Regions from separate parts of the Streptomyces sp. NBC_01320 genome, predicted to be linked through region 2. Evidence: riboswitches for the same ligand, from Rfam matches in the RefSeq annotation. Region 2 holds a riboswitch; each other region holds the start of a gene.

Region 1 (4,205 bases), 7.1 Mb from region 2:
GACTGCTTGGCGGGCGACGGACCGGGATGGTGGATGCACCTGCGCCGCTGCGCCGCGTGCGGCCACATCGGCTGCTGCGATTCCTCCCCCTCGCAGCACGGTACGAAGCACGCACGCGAGGCAGGACATCCCTTCCTGGCCAGCTTCGAGCCGGGGGAGAACTGGCTCTGGAACATCGAGACCGAGGAATATTACGAGGGATTGGAGCTGCTGCCGCCCACCTCGCACCCGGTCGACCAGCCGACCCCGGGTCCCCAGGGCAAGGTCCCCGCGGACTGGGAGCGGCAGCTGCACTGAACCGCGCTCCTCATCCACCGGCGGACATACGGGTCCTCAGACACGGATCGGTCATCCCGCCGGGACAGGCGAGACGGTCGATGTCCCAGCCGGCGCGCCCCGCTCCGGCCTGATAGGCGCTTTCGTAGAAGGCGAGTACGGCCGCACGGGGATCGCTCTCGGTGCGGGCCGCGTCGTACGGCAGCACCGCCAGGTGGCTGCCGCCACGATCCACCCATTGCGCCGACACCGGAGTGAGCGGTTCCTCCGCCAGCCGCGCCGGTTCGGGAGCGGTGTACGAGTAGAACGCGGGCGCGGCGAACTTGTCGTCACCGAACCAGAAACCGAAGCTGATCACTTCCCGGGAGTAGGCCTCCCGCGTCACCGGGTCGATCCGCTGGGGCTGGTCGATCTGACGCTCCGAAAAGCGGGTGTGGGCGATATCGAAGGTGTGCCAGAAATGGTGCACGGGACTGACTTTCCCCGAAAACCGCGCCGCGAATTCCTCCAGTACCAGCGCCACTTGACTGAGAACCTGCCAATACCGGTTGGCGTGTTCGGGATCGTATGCCGCGTGCTGAGTGTCCTCGGCGAACGGCCGGTCGGCGTCAGGCAGATCGAATGGCTTGGGCACGTTGATATCCACCTCGATACCCAGCGCTTCCAGGGCGGCCATGACCTTCTCGTGGAAGGACGCCACGGACTGGCCCGAAAGCGGGAACGAGACCGTCACGCCGTCCAGTCTTGTGATGACGAGGCGATGGTCGACGAAGTCGAAGTCCACCGTGAAAATCGGGTTGCCGTCGATCTGCCCCATGGGGCGGGTGGTGATACCGCGGCCAGTGAGGTGAAACGGAACGTTCCACCAGTGATTGCGCCGGACACTGGCCGCGAGGCGGATCTTTCCGACGACCTGCGCGAAGCGGTGGAGCGTCTCTTTGGTGTCACGCCACTCGGCGAGCGGCATGGGCGGGAACAGCTCCATCGCCATCACTTCTTTCGTGCTGCCGGACGGTCCCGGTGGGCGGGCAGGGCGTTCTTCCGCACCATCATGGCCATGCCGAAGGCGTACGGCACCTCGTGCGACCGCCCTGGTGTCGTTCGCGTGAACCTGCGCGACCTGGCCGGGGTGGGCGGCCACTCGTGCGCCGCAGTCGGAGCAGACGCGTGACGCGCGGCTGCTCCCTTCCGTCTCCCCGGGGACGCCCTTCCCGACGAGCCGGAGGCCGGAGGGCCTGCCCGCCGACGCCAATATCTGCCTAATGTCGCAATTTTGGCGATTAGGGGAAGCTGCTCGACTGTCTGATGCATGCGCAACCCTCACGAGTCGAGGCTTTACGCGCCGGGCAAATCGCCCTTTTCGGACTGAGTGGTGAGAGTCACCTTTCGGGCGCGCGGACGCAGCGGCGTGCCGCCCGGTTCCCTGCTGCGCCAAGAAAATTGGCTTCGTGGGCAGGGGTGGATTGGGGGAAATTCCATGACTCGATCTTGTAAATGAATTGTGATCGAGAAATGGGGGCTTGTTCAGGTCGGAGTTTCTCGCCTACGGTCACCGTCAATCCGGATGGAACGCCGAATCCTGCCGCCGTCCGGGAACCCGACCACTCATGTACGGCAGGAGCGGGGGACCCAGGCAAGCCGCCGATCCGGTATCCGGAACGGCTAGGGGTGAAGTCGTATTCCCATACGGCCAGGCAACTCCAGCCTCAACCCGACAGCTCACCTCGTAGGCGACGGAGAGGAATGCGCCATGCCCGCAATGGGTAACCACCGTCGTCGTAAGTCCGGTTCGCTGACTCGCGGAATCATTGCCGTGAGCACGGGCGGAGCCGCTCTGGCTCTTCCGATGATCGGGGCGACCGTTGCCTCGGCAGCTCCGGCGCAGCCTGTCACCGCCGCCGCCAAGACGGTGGCGCCCGCTGCCGCCCCCGCCAAGTCGACTGCCGTGCGGGCGGCTACGCCCTCCACCTATTCCGTGATAGCCGGTGACACCCTTTACAAGATCGCCCTGAGCCAGTCCGTGAGCGGCGGTTGGCAGCAGCTGTACAAGGACAATCGAGCGGTCATCGGAGCCGACCCCGGCGTGATTCACCCGGGCCAGAAGCTCACCATCGGCGCCGAGGCCGCGCCCGCGGCTGTCGAGTCCACGACGGCTGCGAGCACCGCCGCTGCTGTCACCCCCAAGCCCGCGACGTACACGAACGACCTCGACGGCTGGATCAAGGAATCGCTGGCCGTCATGGCCAAGCACGGTATCCCCGGCAGCTACGACGGGATCCACCGCAACATCATGCGCGAGTCCTCGGGCAACCCCCGGGCCATCAACAACTGGGACTCGAACGCAGCCAAGGGCACGCCGTCCAAGGGTCTCCTGCAGGTCATCGACCCCACCTTCCGGGCCTACCACGTGCCCGGTACGTCGATGGACCCCTACGACCCGGTCGCCAACATCACGGCCGCGTGCAACTACGCCGCCGCCAAGTACGGCTCGATCGACAACGTGTTCGGGGCCTACTGACCCCCGGTTGCGTTGATTCGGGAATGACGGGTGGCGAAGGTCCGATGGGGCTTCGCCACCCGTTCCCGTCGGTGTCGCGCACGGGAGACGATTCAGAAGTCGATCCGCATGACGGCCCGCCTGAGTGTGGGCCTGCTGACCTCGGCGAACCCTGCGTCGGCGAAAAACGTCACGGCTGCCGACATGGAGCTCGCCCCCAGGGGATGCGCACTGCCGGCCGTGTGATCATCGGTTGGGCCTCGACCGCGCGAGCTCCGCGATCACGCGCGAAATCGACCGTGGCGCGTGCGGGCGCGTACGTGATGCCGATCAGGCGGAAGCCCTTGCGAGTGACGGAGCAGGTCACTGCCCAGGCGCTGTCGCCGGTCCTGTCCTCCTGCCGTCCGGTCCAGGAGGCGCGGGCGGGAAAAGGCGGGGGTAGGGCGTGCGGGGCTCGATCGCGCACCACCCGGCCGGCTCGTCGTCCAGACGGGCGACGAGACCGCTTGTCGAAGAGGCACCGGGATTACCGCACCGCTCTGCTCGCGCAGGCGCGCGTTCGCCGAGGAGGACCGAGCGCCACCGGGGCCGGCCCGCCTGATGCGTGACGTTGCGTGTCCGGGCGCCTCGATCGGGTGCATATTACCCGCAGGTATGTAGTGACTTGACACGCAAACAGCAGTAGAACCAGTTTCACTCTGAAGAGAGTGAGGCGTGTCACATGAGTGACTCCACCATGCATGATGCAGGCCCCAAGGGCGTTTCACGTCGAAGATTCATCACGGGAACTGGTTCTATTTTAGGAGTCGCGGCCCTCGCGGGTCACACCACCCCGGCCCAGGCCGGGGTCGGCTCCGCGGCCGCTCCGATCGGCTCCGGGGCCCATGTCCCGGCCCTGGTGATCGGGTCCGGATACGGCGGCTCCGTCGCCGCACTGCGTCTCGCCCAGGCAGGCGTCGACGTGCACATGATCGAAATGGGCATGGCCTGGGACACCCCCGGCCCGGACGGCAAGATCTTCGCCAACACGACATCCCCGGACAGTCGGTCGTACTGGCTCCGCACCAGGACGAAGCAACCCCTCAGCAACTTCCTCGGCTTCCCCATCGACAAGAACGTCACCCGCAGCACAGGGATCCTCGACGCCGAGGAGTTCAGCGGGATCACCGTCTACCAGGGCCGCGGTGTCGGTGGCGGCTCGCTGGTCAACGGCGGGATGGCGGTCACCCCCAAGCGCGAGAACTTCGGAGCCGTCCTCCCGTCGGTGGACGCCGACGAGATGTACGGCATCTACTACCCGCGCGCCAATGCGGCGCTCGGGGCCAGCACCATCGATCCGGCCTGGTTCGACACCGCCGCGTGCTACCAGTACGCCCGGGTCGGCCGTAAGCAGGCCGAACGTGCCGGCTTCCCGTTCGTCTTCGTGCCCACC
Region 2 (4,205 bases):
TTTAGTGGATCACTAGGATGCGTGCTCCCCATCATAACCTTCTGTACGTCCTGTACATTTTTTTACGGATGCCCCCGCAGGCGCGTACAGACACCGGAGGAGAGGCCAGCCATGTTCCGCCCTGCCGCCCGTTACGTCCTGCCCGAGTTCACCGAGCGCACGACCGAAGGGACCCGCACCCTCGACCCGTACTCCAAGCTGCTCGCCGAGCGCATCGTCTTCCTCGGCACCCCGGTCAACGACACCGCCGCCAACGACCTGATCGCGCAGTTCATGTATCTGGAGCACGCCGCGCCCGAGCGGCCGATCTCCCTCTACATCAACTCCCCCGGCGGCTCGTTCGGCGCCATGTCCGCCATCTACGACACGATGGACTACCTCACCTGCGAGGTGGAGACGTTCTGCCTCGGCCAGGCCGGTTCCAGCGCGGCGGTCCTGCTCGCCGCGGGCGCTCCCGGCCGACGGCACGCCCTGCCCGGGGCCAGGGTCGTCGTCCAGCAGCCCGAGCTCCCGGAGCCGGTTCAGGGCCAACCGTCCGATCTGGAGATCGAGGCGCGGGAACTGGTCCGCGTCCGTGAGCTGCTCACCCGCATGCTGGCCCGCCACACCGGCCGCAGCGCCGAGCGGATCGCCGCCGACTTCGAGCGCGACCTCATCCTCGACGCCGCCGGAGCCAAGGCGTACGGGCTGGTGGACCACGTCCTGGAGAACCGCAGGACGTCGCTCCCGCCGAACAGCGCGAGGTGAACCGCCGATGCAGCCACCCCACCTCCCACCGCTGCCCGCACTGACGCGCGCCGAGGCCGAGTTCATCGACTGCTACCTGGAAGTGCTCGACCAGCTGGGCCGGATCAACCCCGCCCGCGGCAGCGACACCTACGGCGCGCTGCGCGCGGCCCAGGCACTCGCCTCGCGGTCGGGCGCCCTGCGGGACGCGCTCACCATGATGCACGAGCGGGGTGAAGCACAGATCCACGCCGCGACGTTGGCACGGGCCCTACGCGTGTTGGACGGGGAGCGGCGGGCCGGACGGGTCACCGTGCCCCCGGCCCCGATGAGTTGATCATCTCTCCGTAGGCGACACGCCCGGCACGCTGATCGAATTTTCTCGCTCGTCCGGCGCAAGGAATCCCCCGCGAGAGGGACAACTCGACTTGCGCCGCCGACGTGGACGGTGAGCGAAATATGCCGTTCCGTCGCTGGTACGGGACCGGTCGAGACGGTCTGACGAGTACCCAAATCACCCCTCGCTCAACCAAACAGACCATTAGTGGCGAACTTCGCATATCGCTGTTTTGCTTCGGAAATCCGGCAGCCGGTGAGTCAAGATCCGTGGGACGACAAGCCCCCGCCACCACGGCGAGGCGGTCCGGGCGGACGCCGAGTCCTGCCGCCGCCCGGATGACTGGTCGACAGAAGTGGATCGGCAGGAGTGGAGGACCCGAGCACAACGGGTCGACCGGCATCCGGTCGACCCTCGGGGTGAAGCCGCACCGCGCGGCCGGGCAACTTCGCCAGCCCGAACCCGACAGGTCATCCTTCACAGGCGGCTGACGAAGGGTTGCGCATGACTGCGCAGGTTCATGTCCCGTTTCTGATCGCCCGGGCCGGTACGGCCACGGTTCTGACCCTCGCCGCCGTCGGCGGCTCCATGATCGTCCCCGGCGTCGTGACCGACGCCCAGGCCGCGACGCGTGCGACCAAGGCGCTCAAGATCGCCGCGTCGAAGAAGGGATCGCCGTACCGGTACGGGGGCACCGGCCCCCACCGTTTCGACTGTTCCGGGCTGACGCTGTATGCGTTCAAGAAGGTGGGCAAGAGGCTCCCACGCACGGCCCAGCAGCAGTACAACAAGACCCGTCACGTCTCGGCGTCGAAGCGGAAACGTGGCGATCTGGTCTTCTTCCACTGGGGACGCAGCGTCTACCACGTCGGCATCTACGCCGGCAGGGGGAAGATCTGGCACTCCCCGAAGACCGGTTCCGTCGTGCGGCTGGAGAAGATCTGGACGAGAAGCGTCTGGTACGGACGAGTTCGCTGATCCCTCCGATTCTCCTCCGGCTCCCCCATTCACCACGTGCTTCAGTACACCAGGGGTCCGGTCACCAGGACCAGCCCCAGCGCGGTGAGCGCCGCGCCGCTGCCGCCCTCGATGGCGCGGGCGGTACGCGGCCGGCGCAGCCACCGGCCCAGGCGGTCCACCAGGAGCGCCACGGACGGGAACCAGATCAGCGCGAGCAGCACGACGACGGTGGCCAGCAGCAGGGTCCTGGGGAGGGGCGGCTGTCCGTCAGGGACGAATTGCGGCAGCAGGCTCAGGAAGAGCACGGGCGCCTTGGGGTTCAGAGCGTTGGTCAGAAAGCCCTGGCGCAGGGCGCGCCGCGCGCTGGTCGCCGTCGGCCCTCCGTCCACCCTCGTGCCCACGCCAGCATCCCTGGTGCGGCGCCATGCCGCGTGCACGCCACTGATTCCCAGATAGAGGACGTACGCCCCGCCGAGCAGCTGGACCGTGCTGAACAGGACGGGCACCGTGACCAGGACCGCCGCGAGCCCGGCGACGGCGAGCGCCGTGTGGATGAGCAGTCCCCCGGCGACCCCCAGCGCCGTGGCCACCCCGGCCGCACGCGAGGCGAGTGCGTTCCGTACGACCACCGTGAAGTCCGCGCCCGGCAGCGCCACCATCCCTGCGGCGACCCCGATGAAGGCGATCAGTTGTCCGTCCATGGGTCCACCATGGACCGACGTAGCCTTCAGCATGTACTTGCAATCTTCTGGGTCTGCCAAAAGGAACGCTTAATGTTCGACCCGACACGGCTCGCGGCGCTGGTGGCGGTCGCCGAGGCCGGTTCGATCACGCGCGCCGCTGCCCGCCTCGGCTACACCGCGCCCGCACTCTCCCAGCAGCTGGCCAAGCTGGAGCGGGAGGCGGGCGCCGCGCTGCTGGTGCGCCACCACCGTGGCGCCCGGCTGACGGCCGCGGGCGAGCTGCTGGTCGTACGCGCCCGGCGGGTCCTCGACGAGATGGACCGTGCGCGCCACGAACTGAGCCGACTGGCCGGGCTCTCCGGCGGACGCCTCCGGGTCGGCACGTTCACCACGGCGGGTATCCATCTGCTGCCGCCGGTACTGAGCGCGTTCCGGCGCGCCCACCCGGATGTGGAGCTGTCCGTCACGGACTACGAACCGCCCGGGGGGATCGCCGCCGTCGCCTCGGGTAAGGTCGATCTGGCGCTGACCCATGCGTACGAGCCGGGGCCCGCGGCGCCGGTGCCGTCCGGGGTCTGCGTGGAGCCGCTGCTGGTCGAGGAGCTGGTGCTGATCACTGCGGTCGGCCAGGTGCTGTCTGAGGGCACGGGACGGCTGCCGGTTACGGAGCTGGCAGACCGGCCGCTGATCAGCAGCGCACCGGCCCATCCGCCCCGCCGCGGGGTGGAGAACGCCCTGGCCGAGGTGGGGGCGACGCCCGCGGTGGTCTGCGAGTCGCCCGGCTACGCCCTGGTGTGCGCCCTGGTCAGCGCGGGGATCGGGATGGCGGTGGTACCGGAGATGGTCGCCGCGATGTCGCCGACTCCGCTGTCCGTGCGGCGGCTGGAACCCGCGGCGTTCCGGCGGACGATCTCGGTGGTGCACCACGGCGAGCGCGCGAGCGGAGCGGCGGCGACGCTGTGCGCGCTGCTGCGCGGCGGCTTCGGGCGGGCGACGTCGGCCCAGTGACGTGCGCCGCCCGCTCGGGCAGTCAGGTCTGGGCGGGTACGGTCCACGGGAGCGCGATCCAGACGGTCTTGCCCCCCTCGCTGGTGGGCGTCACCCTGAGACGACCGCCGCACTCCTTGGCCAGACAGCGGATGATCACCATGCCGCGGCCGTTGTCCTGCTGCACGGCAGCGGGCAGGCGCTGGGGCCGGCGGGGGTGACTGTCCGTCACCCCGAGGTGCAGCTGCTCCTCCCGCTCCAGCCGGAGGTCCACGGTGAAGGTGGGCGACTGACCGAAGGTGTGCTGGACGGCGTTGGTCACGAGTTCCGAGACGATGAGCCGGATGGTGTCGGCTGTCTCGGTGTCGTCGGGCAGTCCCCAGTCGGCGAGCACCCGGGCCACGTATCTCCGGGCTGCGGGGACCGAGACCGGCTCGCTGGGCAGAGTGACACGTGCTTCTTGATGGTCTGCCATGGCGAGCCGTCCCTTTCCCGCCCGGACCGACCCGCGA
Region 3 (4,205 bases), 5.2 Mb from region 2:
CCGACCGCTCGCGGTGTTTACGGCATGTTGCGAAGTCCTCACCCGGCCGCCGGAGCGGGGTGCGCGGGCGTCGCGACCCGGGGCACCGCCCGCGCGGCGCAGCCGGTGCACGGCGGTGGCCCGCTCGGCGTGCTGGGCGGCCAGCGCCCTGGCCCGTTCCGCGTCCCCACGCGCCACGGCGTCCACGATGGCTCCGTGCTCGGCCCAGGAATCGGCGGGGCGGGCCGGCTGCTCGACCGCGTACATCCAGGCGATCTTGTGCCGTAGCTGGGTGAGCAGCGCGATGAGCCCGGGGCTGGCGGACGCCTGGGCGAGCGTCTCGTGGAACCAGCCGCCCAGCGAGCGCAGATCCTCCCCCTCGCCCCGTCGTGCTCTCTCCTGACCCAGCCTGACCAGGCCGCGGAGCACCTTGAGGTGCGCCTCGGTGCGGCGTTGCGCGGCACGGGCCGCACCCAGCGGCTCCAGCAGCATCCGTACCTCCAGAAGGTCGGCGGCCTCCTGTTCGGTGGGCTCGGCGACACAGGCACCCGCATGTCGGCGAGTGACCACGAAGCCCTCGGACTCCAGGGTGCGCAGCGCTTCCCGCACCGGGACACGAGAGACCCCGTAACGACGCGCGAGCAGCTCCTCGGTGAGTCTGCTGCCGCGTTCGAAGACACCGGAGACGATGTCGTCGCGGATTGCTGTGCATACCGATTGCGCCGGAATGCGCATGTCCGAACCTCCGCCTTAATCCCCGCGAAACGCGGCCGATCGACGCCTGTTCTGTGACTCTATTGCAATGCGACTGCATTTCCGACGCCGGGCCGAGAACCATGAATATCTTTTGGACCGGGGCCGGTTCCGCGGGGCGGTTCGGCAGGGGCGGAAACGACGAAGGCCCCGGCGGAAAACCGGGGCCTTCGGGGTGGTGCGGAGGGAACGTCGGTCAGACGTTCACGCCATGGGCGCGCAGGTACGCCACGGGGTCCATGTCGGAGCCGTACGAAGGCGTGGTGCGGGCCTCGAAGTGGAGGTGCGGTCCGGTGGAGTTGCCGGTCGAGCCGGAGAGGCCGATCCGCTGGCCCGCACCGACGCTCTGGCCGACGGAGACGCCGATCGAGGAGAGGTGACCGTACTGGGTGTACGTGCCGTCCGTCATCCGCAGCACGATGTTGTTGCCGTATGCGCCGCCCCAGCCCGCCTCGACGACCGTGCCGGCGCCGACGGCGACGACGGAGCTGCCGGAGGCGGCATGGAAGTCGATGCCCGAGTGCCTGCCGGAGGACCAGAGGGAACCGCTCGACTTGTAGCCGGTGGTGACGTACGAACCGGCGACCGGGAGCCGGAAGGAGCCCAGGCGGGTGCGCTCGGCGGAACGGGCAGCGCGGGCCTTCGCGTCACGGGCCGCCTTGGCGCGGGCCTCGGCCTTGGCCTTCGCCGCCGCCTCGGCCTTCGCCTTGGCCTTGGCCTTCGCTGCCGCGGCAGCCTTCGCCTTCGCGGCGACGTCGGCCTGGCGCTTCTGCACGTCGGCCTGGGTGGCCACCTGGTCGGCGAGGGCACCCTCGATGGCGATGATCTGGGTCAGGCCGGTCTCACTGACGGAGGAGGCCTCGGCATCCGTGGCGAGGGCCGGAGAGGCCAGTCCGCCGATGACGCCGGTGGTCGCCAGCGTCGCGACTCCGGCGACGCGCGCGCTCCTGCGCTTCAGGCGGCTCGGGGCACGGTGCTTCCCGGTGGGGCGGGTGAACGCCATGAACTAGCTGGTCCTTTCCTTCCTTCTCGCCTACCGGGTTAGCTGACGGGTTCGGAGCAGGAAGGTCTCCTACGGATCCCCGGCCTCGCAGGAGGTCGCGGCATCCGATTCACCCCAGGGACTGTGTGGGTCCCCGGCTCCCCAGGCTCGCGCCTGACGGGGACTCGGCGATCACTGCCCGGCGCCACGGATGCGGCATACGAGTGACGGACAGTGGAGCCGACGCTAGGCGGGGGCACTTTCATTCACCAAACGGACAGGGTGTTTTGTAGCGCATCCCACAGGGCAAGCAAGACACTTTCATGTCAAATCAGACAAAAGGGAAGACTCTGACGAGAAGCGACTCGCCAGGGTCTCCCTTTGTCCCTCTTTGCGGGACTTTGACACATCAGCCGGTGACGACCGACACCTCTCCGATGCCCAACGTCCTGACCGGCTCCTCGATCTGCGCGGCGTCGCCGACGAGAATCGTGACCAGCCGGTCCACGGGGAAGGCGTTGACCACGGCTGCGGTCGCCTCGACCGTGCCGGTCTCGGCCAGGCGGGCGTACAACTGTGCCTGGTAGTCGTCCGGGAGGTGCTGCTCGACCTGGTCGGCGAGCGTGCCTGCGACGGAGGCAGCCGTCTCGAACTTCAGCGGGGCGACACCCACGAAGTTCTGCACAGCGGTCTCGCGCTCGGCGTCGGTCAGCCCCTCGGCCGCCAGCGTCCGCAGGACCTTCCACAGGTCGTCGAGCGCCGCTCCGGTGGACTCCGTGTCCACCGAGCCGCTGATCGCCAGCATCGCCGCGCCGGTCGCACCGGAGGCGGAGTCCGGGGCCGTCGAGCGCAGGACCTGCCCGAAGGCCCGGACACCGTAGGTGTACCCCTTCTCCTCGCGCAGCACCCGGTCCAACCGGGAGGTGAGCGTGCCGCCCAGGCAGTAGGTGCCGAGGACCTGGGCCGGCCACACGCTGTCGTGCCGGTCGGCGCCGATGCGGCCGATCAGAAGCTGCGTCTGCACAGCGCCCGGACGGTCGATGATCACCACGCGGCCGGTGTCGTCGGCGGTGATCGGCGGGACCGGACGGGGCTCCACAGTGTTCCCGGTCCAGTCGCCGACGGTGTCGGCGAGCAGTGCGTCCAGGTCGATACCGGTGAGATCACCGACGACGACGGCGGTCGCGGTGGACGGCCGGACATGGGCCTCGTAGAAGGCGCGCACGGCCGCGGAGTCGATCCGCTCCACCGTCTCCTCGGTGCCCTGGCGCGGGCGCGACATCCGCGACGTGGCCGGGAAGAGCTCCTTGGACAGCTGCTTGGCGGCACGCCGGGCCGGGTTGGCCTGCTCGTGCGGAATCTCGTCGAGCCGGTTGTTCACCAGTCGTTCAACCTCGCTGTCGGCGAACGCGGGCGCCCGCAGCGCCTCGGCGATCAGCCCGAGCGCCTTGGCCAGCCGAGAAGCCGGGACCTCCAGGGAGACTCGCATGCCGGGATGGTCGGCATGCGCGTCGAGGGTGGCGCCGCAACGCTCCAGCTCGGCGGCGAACTCCTCGGCGGAGTGCTTGTCCGTGCCCTCGGAAAGGGCCCGCGCCATGATCGTGGCCACGCCGTCGAGGCCCTCGGGCTCGGCGTCCAGCGGGGCGTCGAGGAAGATCTCGACCGCGACGACCTGCTGGCCGGGACGGTGGCAGCGCAGCACCGTCAGCCCGTTGGGCAGGGCGCCGCGCTCGGGCGCGGGAAAGGCCCAGGGCCTGGCCGTGCCGGGGGTCGGCTGCGGGTGGTACTCCATCGAAACTCCAGTCGCGGCAGCGTCGGTCACTTGTCCGCCCCTTCGTGCGCGTCGGTGTCGGTGTCCGTCTCGTCGGCTTCCGCGTCGGCGGATTCGGCCGCCTCGACCGGCTCGTAGACGAGCACCGCCCGGTTGTCGGGCCGCAGCTGGGCCCTGGCCGCCGCCTGGACCTCCTCCGCGGTGACGTCGAGGACCCGCTGGACGGCGGTCAGGGCGAGCTGCGGGTCGCCGAACAGCACGGCGAACCGGCAGAGTTCATCGGCGCGGCCCGCGACCGTACCGAGCCGGTCCAGCCACTCGCGCTCCAACTGTGCCTGAGCACGCTCCATTTCCTCGGGCGTGGGGCCCTCGGCGGCGAACCGGGCCAGCTCCTCGTCGACCGCGGCCTCGATCTGCGACACCTCGACACCGCCGGACGTCTTCACGTCCAGCCAGCCGAGCGAGGGCGCGCCGGCCAACCGCAGCAGCCCGAAACCTGCCGCAACGGCCGTGCGGTCGCGGCGGACCAGACGGTTGTGCAGCCGGGAGGACTCGCCGCCGCCGAGCACGGTCAGCGCGAGATCCGCGGCGTCGCACTCCCTGGTGCCGTCGTGCGGCAGCCGGTAGGCGGCCATCAGCGCCCGGGCCGGGACCTCCTCGTGCACCTCTTCGCGCAGCTGCTCGCCGATGATCTCGGGGAGCGTGCCGTCGCGCGGCGGC
Region 4 (4,205 bases), 2.3 Mb from region 2:
CTGCACCTTGGCGCCGAGCTTCTGGGTGATGACGTTCCAGCCGGCCCAGTCGTCCTCGTACAGCGGGTCCTCGATGGAGACCAGCGGGTACGCGGAGACGAGCTCCTCGTAGTACTCGGTCATCTCGGCGGCCGAGCGGGACTTGCCCTCGAACTCGTACTTGCCGTCCTTGTAGAACTCCGAGGCGGCGACGTCGAGCGCGAGCGCGATGTCCTTGCCCGGGGCGTAACCGGCTTCCTTGATGGCCTCGAGGATGAGGTCCAGGGCGGCGCGGTTCGACTCCAGGTTCGGCGCGAAGCCGCCCTCGTCGCCGAGACCGGTCGACAGGCCCTTGGTCTTCAGGACCTTCTTCAGCGTGTGGTAGACCTCGGCGCCCCAGCGCAGGGCCTCGGAGAAGGACTCCGCGCCGATCGGCGCGATCATGAACTCCTGGATGTCGACGTTGGAGTCGGCGTGCGACCCACCGTTGAGGATGTTCATCATCGGGACGGGCAGCAGGTGCGCGTTCGGGCCACCGAGGTAGCGGAACAGCGGCAGGTCCGAGGCCTCGGACGCGGCGTGTGCGACGGCCAGCGAGACGCCGAGGATCGCGTTGGCGCCGAGCGAGCCCTTGTTCTCGGTGGCGTCCAGGTCGAACATGGCCTGGTCGATCAGCCGCTGCTCGGTGGCGTCGTAGCCGACGAGCTCCGGGCCGATCTGCTCGATCACGGCGAGGACGGCCTTCTCGACGCCCTTGCCCTGGTAGCGGTTGGGGTCACCGTCGCGAAGCTCAATGGCCTCGAACGCACCGGTGGAGGCGCCGGACGGAACAGCAGCACGGCCCGTGCTGCCGTCGTCGAGGCCAACCTCGACCTCGACCGTGGGGTTTCCGCGGGAGTCGAGGATTTCCCGGGCTACGACGACGTCGATGGACGGCACGAGGCATCTCCTTCTGGGATATGACGCTGGTTGTGCAGGGTCGCTTTGGCCTTGCGACAAGAGCCTAACCGGCTGGGCCGCCTCGGTCCGCCGACCGCCCGCCTCCTGGGACGAAAAAGGACCCAAGGGCTCTCATAGCAGGGCAAAGATCCAGATTTCTACTGGACGGTAACGACAACAGTTGAACGCTGAAACCCCGACCCTGCGCGTACGGGGGAATCCGCGCCGGGTCGGGGTGCTCGGGGAGGAGAGAGCCCGTATCTACGGGGAGCCCGTAGATACGGAGGCCCGTCCTACTTCGTCAGGTGGAGCTGCTGACCCGGGTAGATCAGGTCGGCGTCCTCGACGATGTCCTTGTTCAGCTTGAAGAGCTGCTGCCAGCCGCCCTTCACCTTGTGCTGCGCGGCGATCTTGCTGAGCGAGTCGCCGGACTTCACCTTGTACTCGCCGTCGCCCTTGGCGACCTTCGCGCCGGTCGGCGTGGTGACGGTCTTCTTGGTCGCGGCCTTGGGGGCGGTGCCGCGGTCCGCGCGGGAGGCGGCGGGGGCCTCGGTGCGCTCGACCTGCTTCGGCGCGGCCTGCTTCGGCTCCTGCGCCGGAGTGCTCCGCTGCGCGGTGGAGCCGGTGTCGACGCCCGGGTCGACACCGTCGTTGGTCAGGTTGCCGGCGCCGGCGCAGCCCCAGGCACCCGGGCCCTGCATGTCGAGGAGCTTCTCGGCGGTGGCGATCTGCTGTGCCTTGGTGGCGAGGTCGGCGCGCGGGGCGTACTGCGTACCACCGGCGGCGGCCCAGCTGGACTGCGAGAACTGCAGGCCGCCGTAGTAGCCGTTGCCGGTGTTGATGGACCAGTTGCCGCCGGACTCGCAGTGGGCGACGGCGTCCCACGTGGCGACGGAGGCTGCGGAGGCACCGGTCGCACCCATCAGGGGAGCGGCGATGGCGGCACCGGTGACGCCGGCGAGCGTGGCGACACGGACGGCCTTGGACGGGCGACGGTGCTTGCCCTTGCTGTTCAGCAGCATGGAACTTCTCCTCACCGACGCCTACGAGGTGAGCTGTCGGGTTCGGGCCAAGTGAGTTGCCCGGTCGCATGTCCTAGCACGCGACTTCACCCCGAGCCGGTCCTGACGGTCTTTCGGCCATCGGGCCCGGCGGCTTACCTGGGTCCCCCGCTCCTGCCTACGGCGCTTTACGCGTCTGTTCCCTTCGACCGACGGCAGGATTCGGCGTGACGGTCGACGGGGCCCGCGGTGCGAGCGGTTCCGACCGTAAACGTACGCAACCTCGACATTCAAAGATGGGCATAACGGACAATCAGTCCTTACAGGCATCCGATCGCACAGTGTTTTCGCAGGTGAGGAGCGGTGCGGACAGACCCGGCAGACGCGACACGCCAGTTGACACAAAGAGACCCATGTCTCACTTACGCATAAGCGGACATAGGTCCCTGAACTACCCCTATTTTTGGGGTGCTTTTAGCCGTTTATCAGACTGCTCTCACTTCGACTTCACGCCGAGATCGAGGCTCTGGCCAGGCAGGATGAGGTCCGGGTCGCCGCCGACCGCACCCTTGTTCGCCTCATAGAGAGCGGGCCATCCACCGGGAACCTTCTGTGCGTCAGCAATCGCCCAGAGGTTGTCGCCCGGCCGGACGGTGTAATCGCCGTCTGTCGCCGCCGCGCGCGTGTCGCGCCCGGCACTGTTACCGCGGGAAGCATGCCGACCCGAGTCCCGGTCGCCGCCCCTGCCCATGCCATGGCTCACCTCGGAAGCCGGCGCACCGCGGTGCTTGCCACCCACCCCATTGTCGGACGAGCCAGACTTCTGGGGTGATTCGGATGAATCAGACTTCTTGGACGACGGCGTGGCTGACGGCTTGTGCGACGCCTTGCCCGAAGGCGTGGCGGACGCCTCGGTGGACGGCGCCTCGGACGCATCCCCGCTCTCCGCCGGTTCGGCCGAGGGCACGATTCCCGGGTCGACCCCCGGCAACGACCCGTCCTCCGTGAGCCCGGAGATCACCGCACAGCTGGGCCACTCCTTCGGCCCCCGGTCGTCCAGGACCTTCTCGGCGACCGCTATCTGCTGCGAGCGACTGGCGAGGTCGGCGCGCGGGGCGTACGCCTCACCGCCGTACGCCTTCCAGTCGCCCTGCGAGAACTGAAGACCGCCGTAGAAGCCGTTGCCGAGGTCGGCGCTCCACATGCCGCCGCTCTCGCACTCTGCGACCCGGTCCCAGGTCGTGGCGTCGGCGGCGTGCGCACCGGCCGCGCCGAGCAGGGGGATGGCGATGGCCGAACCGGTCACGCCTGCGGTGACGACGATCGCGGGTGCCTGGCGAGGGCGACGGTGCCTGCCGTTCGCGGAGCCCATGGGATTGCCTTCCGTGTGACTGACAAGTGACTGGTGAGTCGAACGGTGAACGTAGCGGCACTCGAACGCCTGTCACAAGTCGATGCAGCGCAGATCACGTGAAAGTCACAGAGTTGACAGGGCGTCACCTTCGCCGGAACGCCGTCCGGGACCGAACTCCACCGGAAGCGTGCGCAGTCCACGCATGATGAGCCCGCCACGCCACCGCAAATCGGTAGGTTCCACCGCAAGCCGCAGGTCCGGGAGGCGCCTCAACAGGGTGGCCAGGGCAGCCTGCCCCTCCAGTCGGGCAAGCGGTGCTCCCAGGCAGTAATGGATGCCGTGCCCGTATCCGAGGTGCTGATTGTCACGCCGCGCGAGGTCCAGCGTGTCCGGGTCCGTAAACCGTTCCGGGTCGCGGTCGGCGGCGGCGAGCACCACCAGCACGGGGTCACCCGCCGCGATCCGCTGCCCGCCGAGGGTCAGCGGCTCGGTGGCGAACCGCCAGGTCGCCAGCTCCACCGGACCGTCGTACCGCAGCAGTTCCTCGATGCCGGTCTCCAGCAGCCCGCTCTCCCCCGCATCGAGCGAGCGCTGCAGCCGCTCCCGCTGCTCCGGATCGCGCAGCAGGGCGTACACCCCGTTGCCGATGAGGTTGACCGTCGTCTCGAATCCCGCGAAGAGGAGGATGAAAGCCATGGCGGCGGCCTCGTTCTCGGTGAGGTGCTCGCCGTGGTCGCTCGCCCGGATCAGCCCCGAGATCAGGTCCTCCCCCGGGTTCTCCCGCTTCCGGTGGATGAGCTCCGCGAGATAGCCGCGCATCTTCTTCACCGACCGGGCCACCCCGCCGCGCGGACCACCGCCGTGGCGGATCATCATCCCCGCCCAGTCCCGGAAGTCGTCCTGGTCCTCGCGCGGGACGCCGAGCAGGTCAC

Evidence for each region. Region 2 has a riboswitch for cyclic di-AMP ahead of OG395_RS42275 (C40 family peptidase). Riboswitches for the same ligand answer to the same signal wherever they lie in the genome.
Region 1: another riboswitch for cyclic di-AMP. It lies ahead of OG395_RS10370 (transglycosylase SLT domain-containing protein); the one in region 2 lies ahead of OG395_RS42275 (C40 family peptidase).
Region 3: another riboswitch for cyclic di-AMP. It lies ahead of OG395_RS18615 (M23 family metallopeptidase); the one in region 2 lies ahead of OG395_RS42275 (C40 family peptidase).
Region 4: another riboswitch for cyclic di-AMP. It lies ahead of OG395_RS31690 (transglycosylase family protein); the one in region 2 lies ahead of OG395_RS42275 (C40 family peptidase).

The regions. Positions count from the first base shown of each region.
Region 1 is NZ_CP108390.1:2,170,262-2,174,466, reverse strand. It holds gene OG395_RS10380 (UBP-type zinc finger domain-containing protein) at 1-297, shown strand, start outside; gene OG395_RS10375 (DUF5996 family protein) at 308-1,261, opposite strand; cyclic di-AMP (ydaO/yuaA leader) riboswitch at 1,837-2,024, shown strand; gene OG395_RS10370 (transglycosylase SLT domain-containing protein) at 2,027-2,794, shown strand; gene OG395_RS10365 (GMC oxidoreductase) at 3,495-4,205, shown strand, end outside.
Region 2 is NZ_CP108390.1:9,279,145-9,283,349, reverse strand. It holds gene OG395_RS42285 (ATP-dependent Clp protease proteolytic subunit) at 112-747, shown strand; gene OG395_RS42280 (hypothetical protein) at 755-1,063, shown strand; cyclic di-AMP (ydaO/yuaA leader) riboswitch at 1,401-1,564, shown strand; gene OG395_RS42275 (C40 family peptidase) at 1,568-2,041, shown strand; gene OG395_RS42270 (LysE family translocator) at 2,083-2,724, opposite strand; gene OG395_RS42265 (LysR family transcriptional regulator) at 2,797-3,714, shown strand; gene OG395_RS42260 (ATP-binding protein) at 3,737-4,168, opposite strand.
Region 3 is NZ_CP108390.1:4,106,285-4,110,489, forward strand. It holds gene OG395_RS18610 (GntR family transcriptional regulator) at 1-714, opposite strand, end outside; gene OG395_RS18615 (M23 family metallopeptidase) at 929-1,735, opposite strand; cyclic di-AMP (ydaO/yuaA leader) riboswitch at 1,749-1,915, opposite strand; gene OG395_RS18620 (M16 family metallopeptidase) at 2,124-3,506, opposite strand; gene OG395_RS18625 (M16 family metallopeptidase) at 3,533-4,205, opposite strand, start outside.
Region 4 is NZ_CP108390.1:6,948,084-6,952,288, reverse strand. It holds gene eno (phosphopyruvate hydratase) at 1-918, opposite strand, end outside; gene OG395_RS31690 (transglycosylase family protein) at 1,212-1,940, opposite strand; cyclic di-AMP (ydaO/yuaA leader) riboswitch at 1,944-2,115, opposite strand; gene OG395_RS31685 (transglycosylase family protein) at 2,416-3,291, opposite strand; gene OG395_RS31680 (cytochrome P450 family protein) at 3,397-4,205, opposite strand, start outside.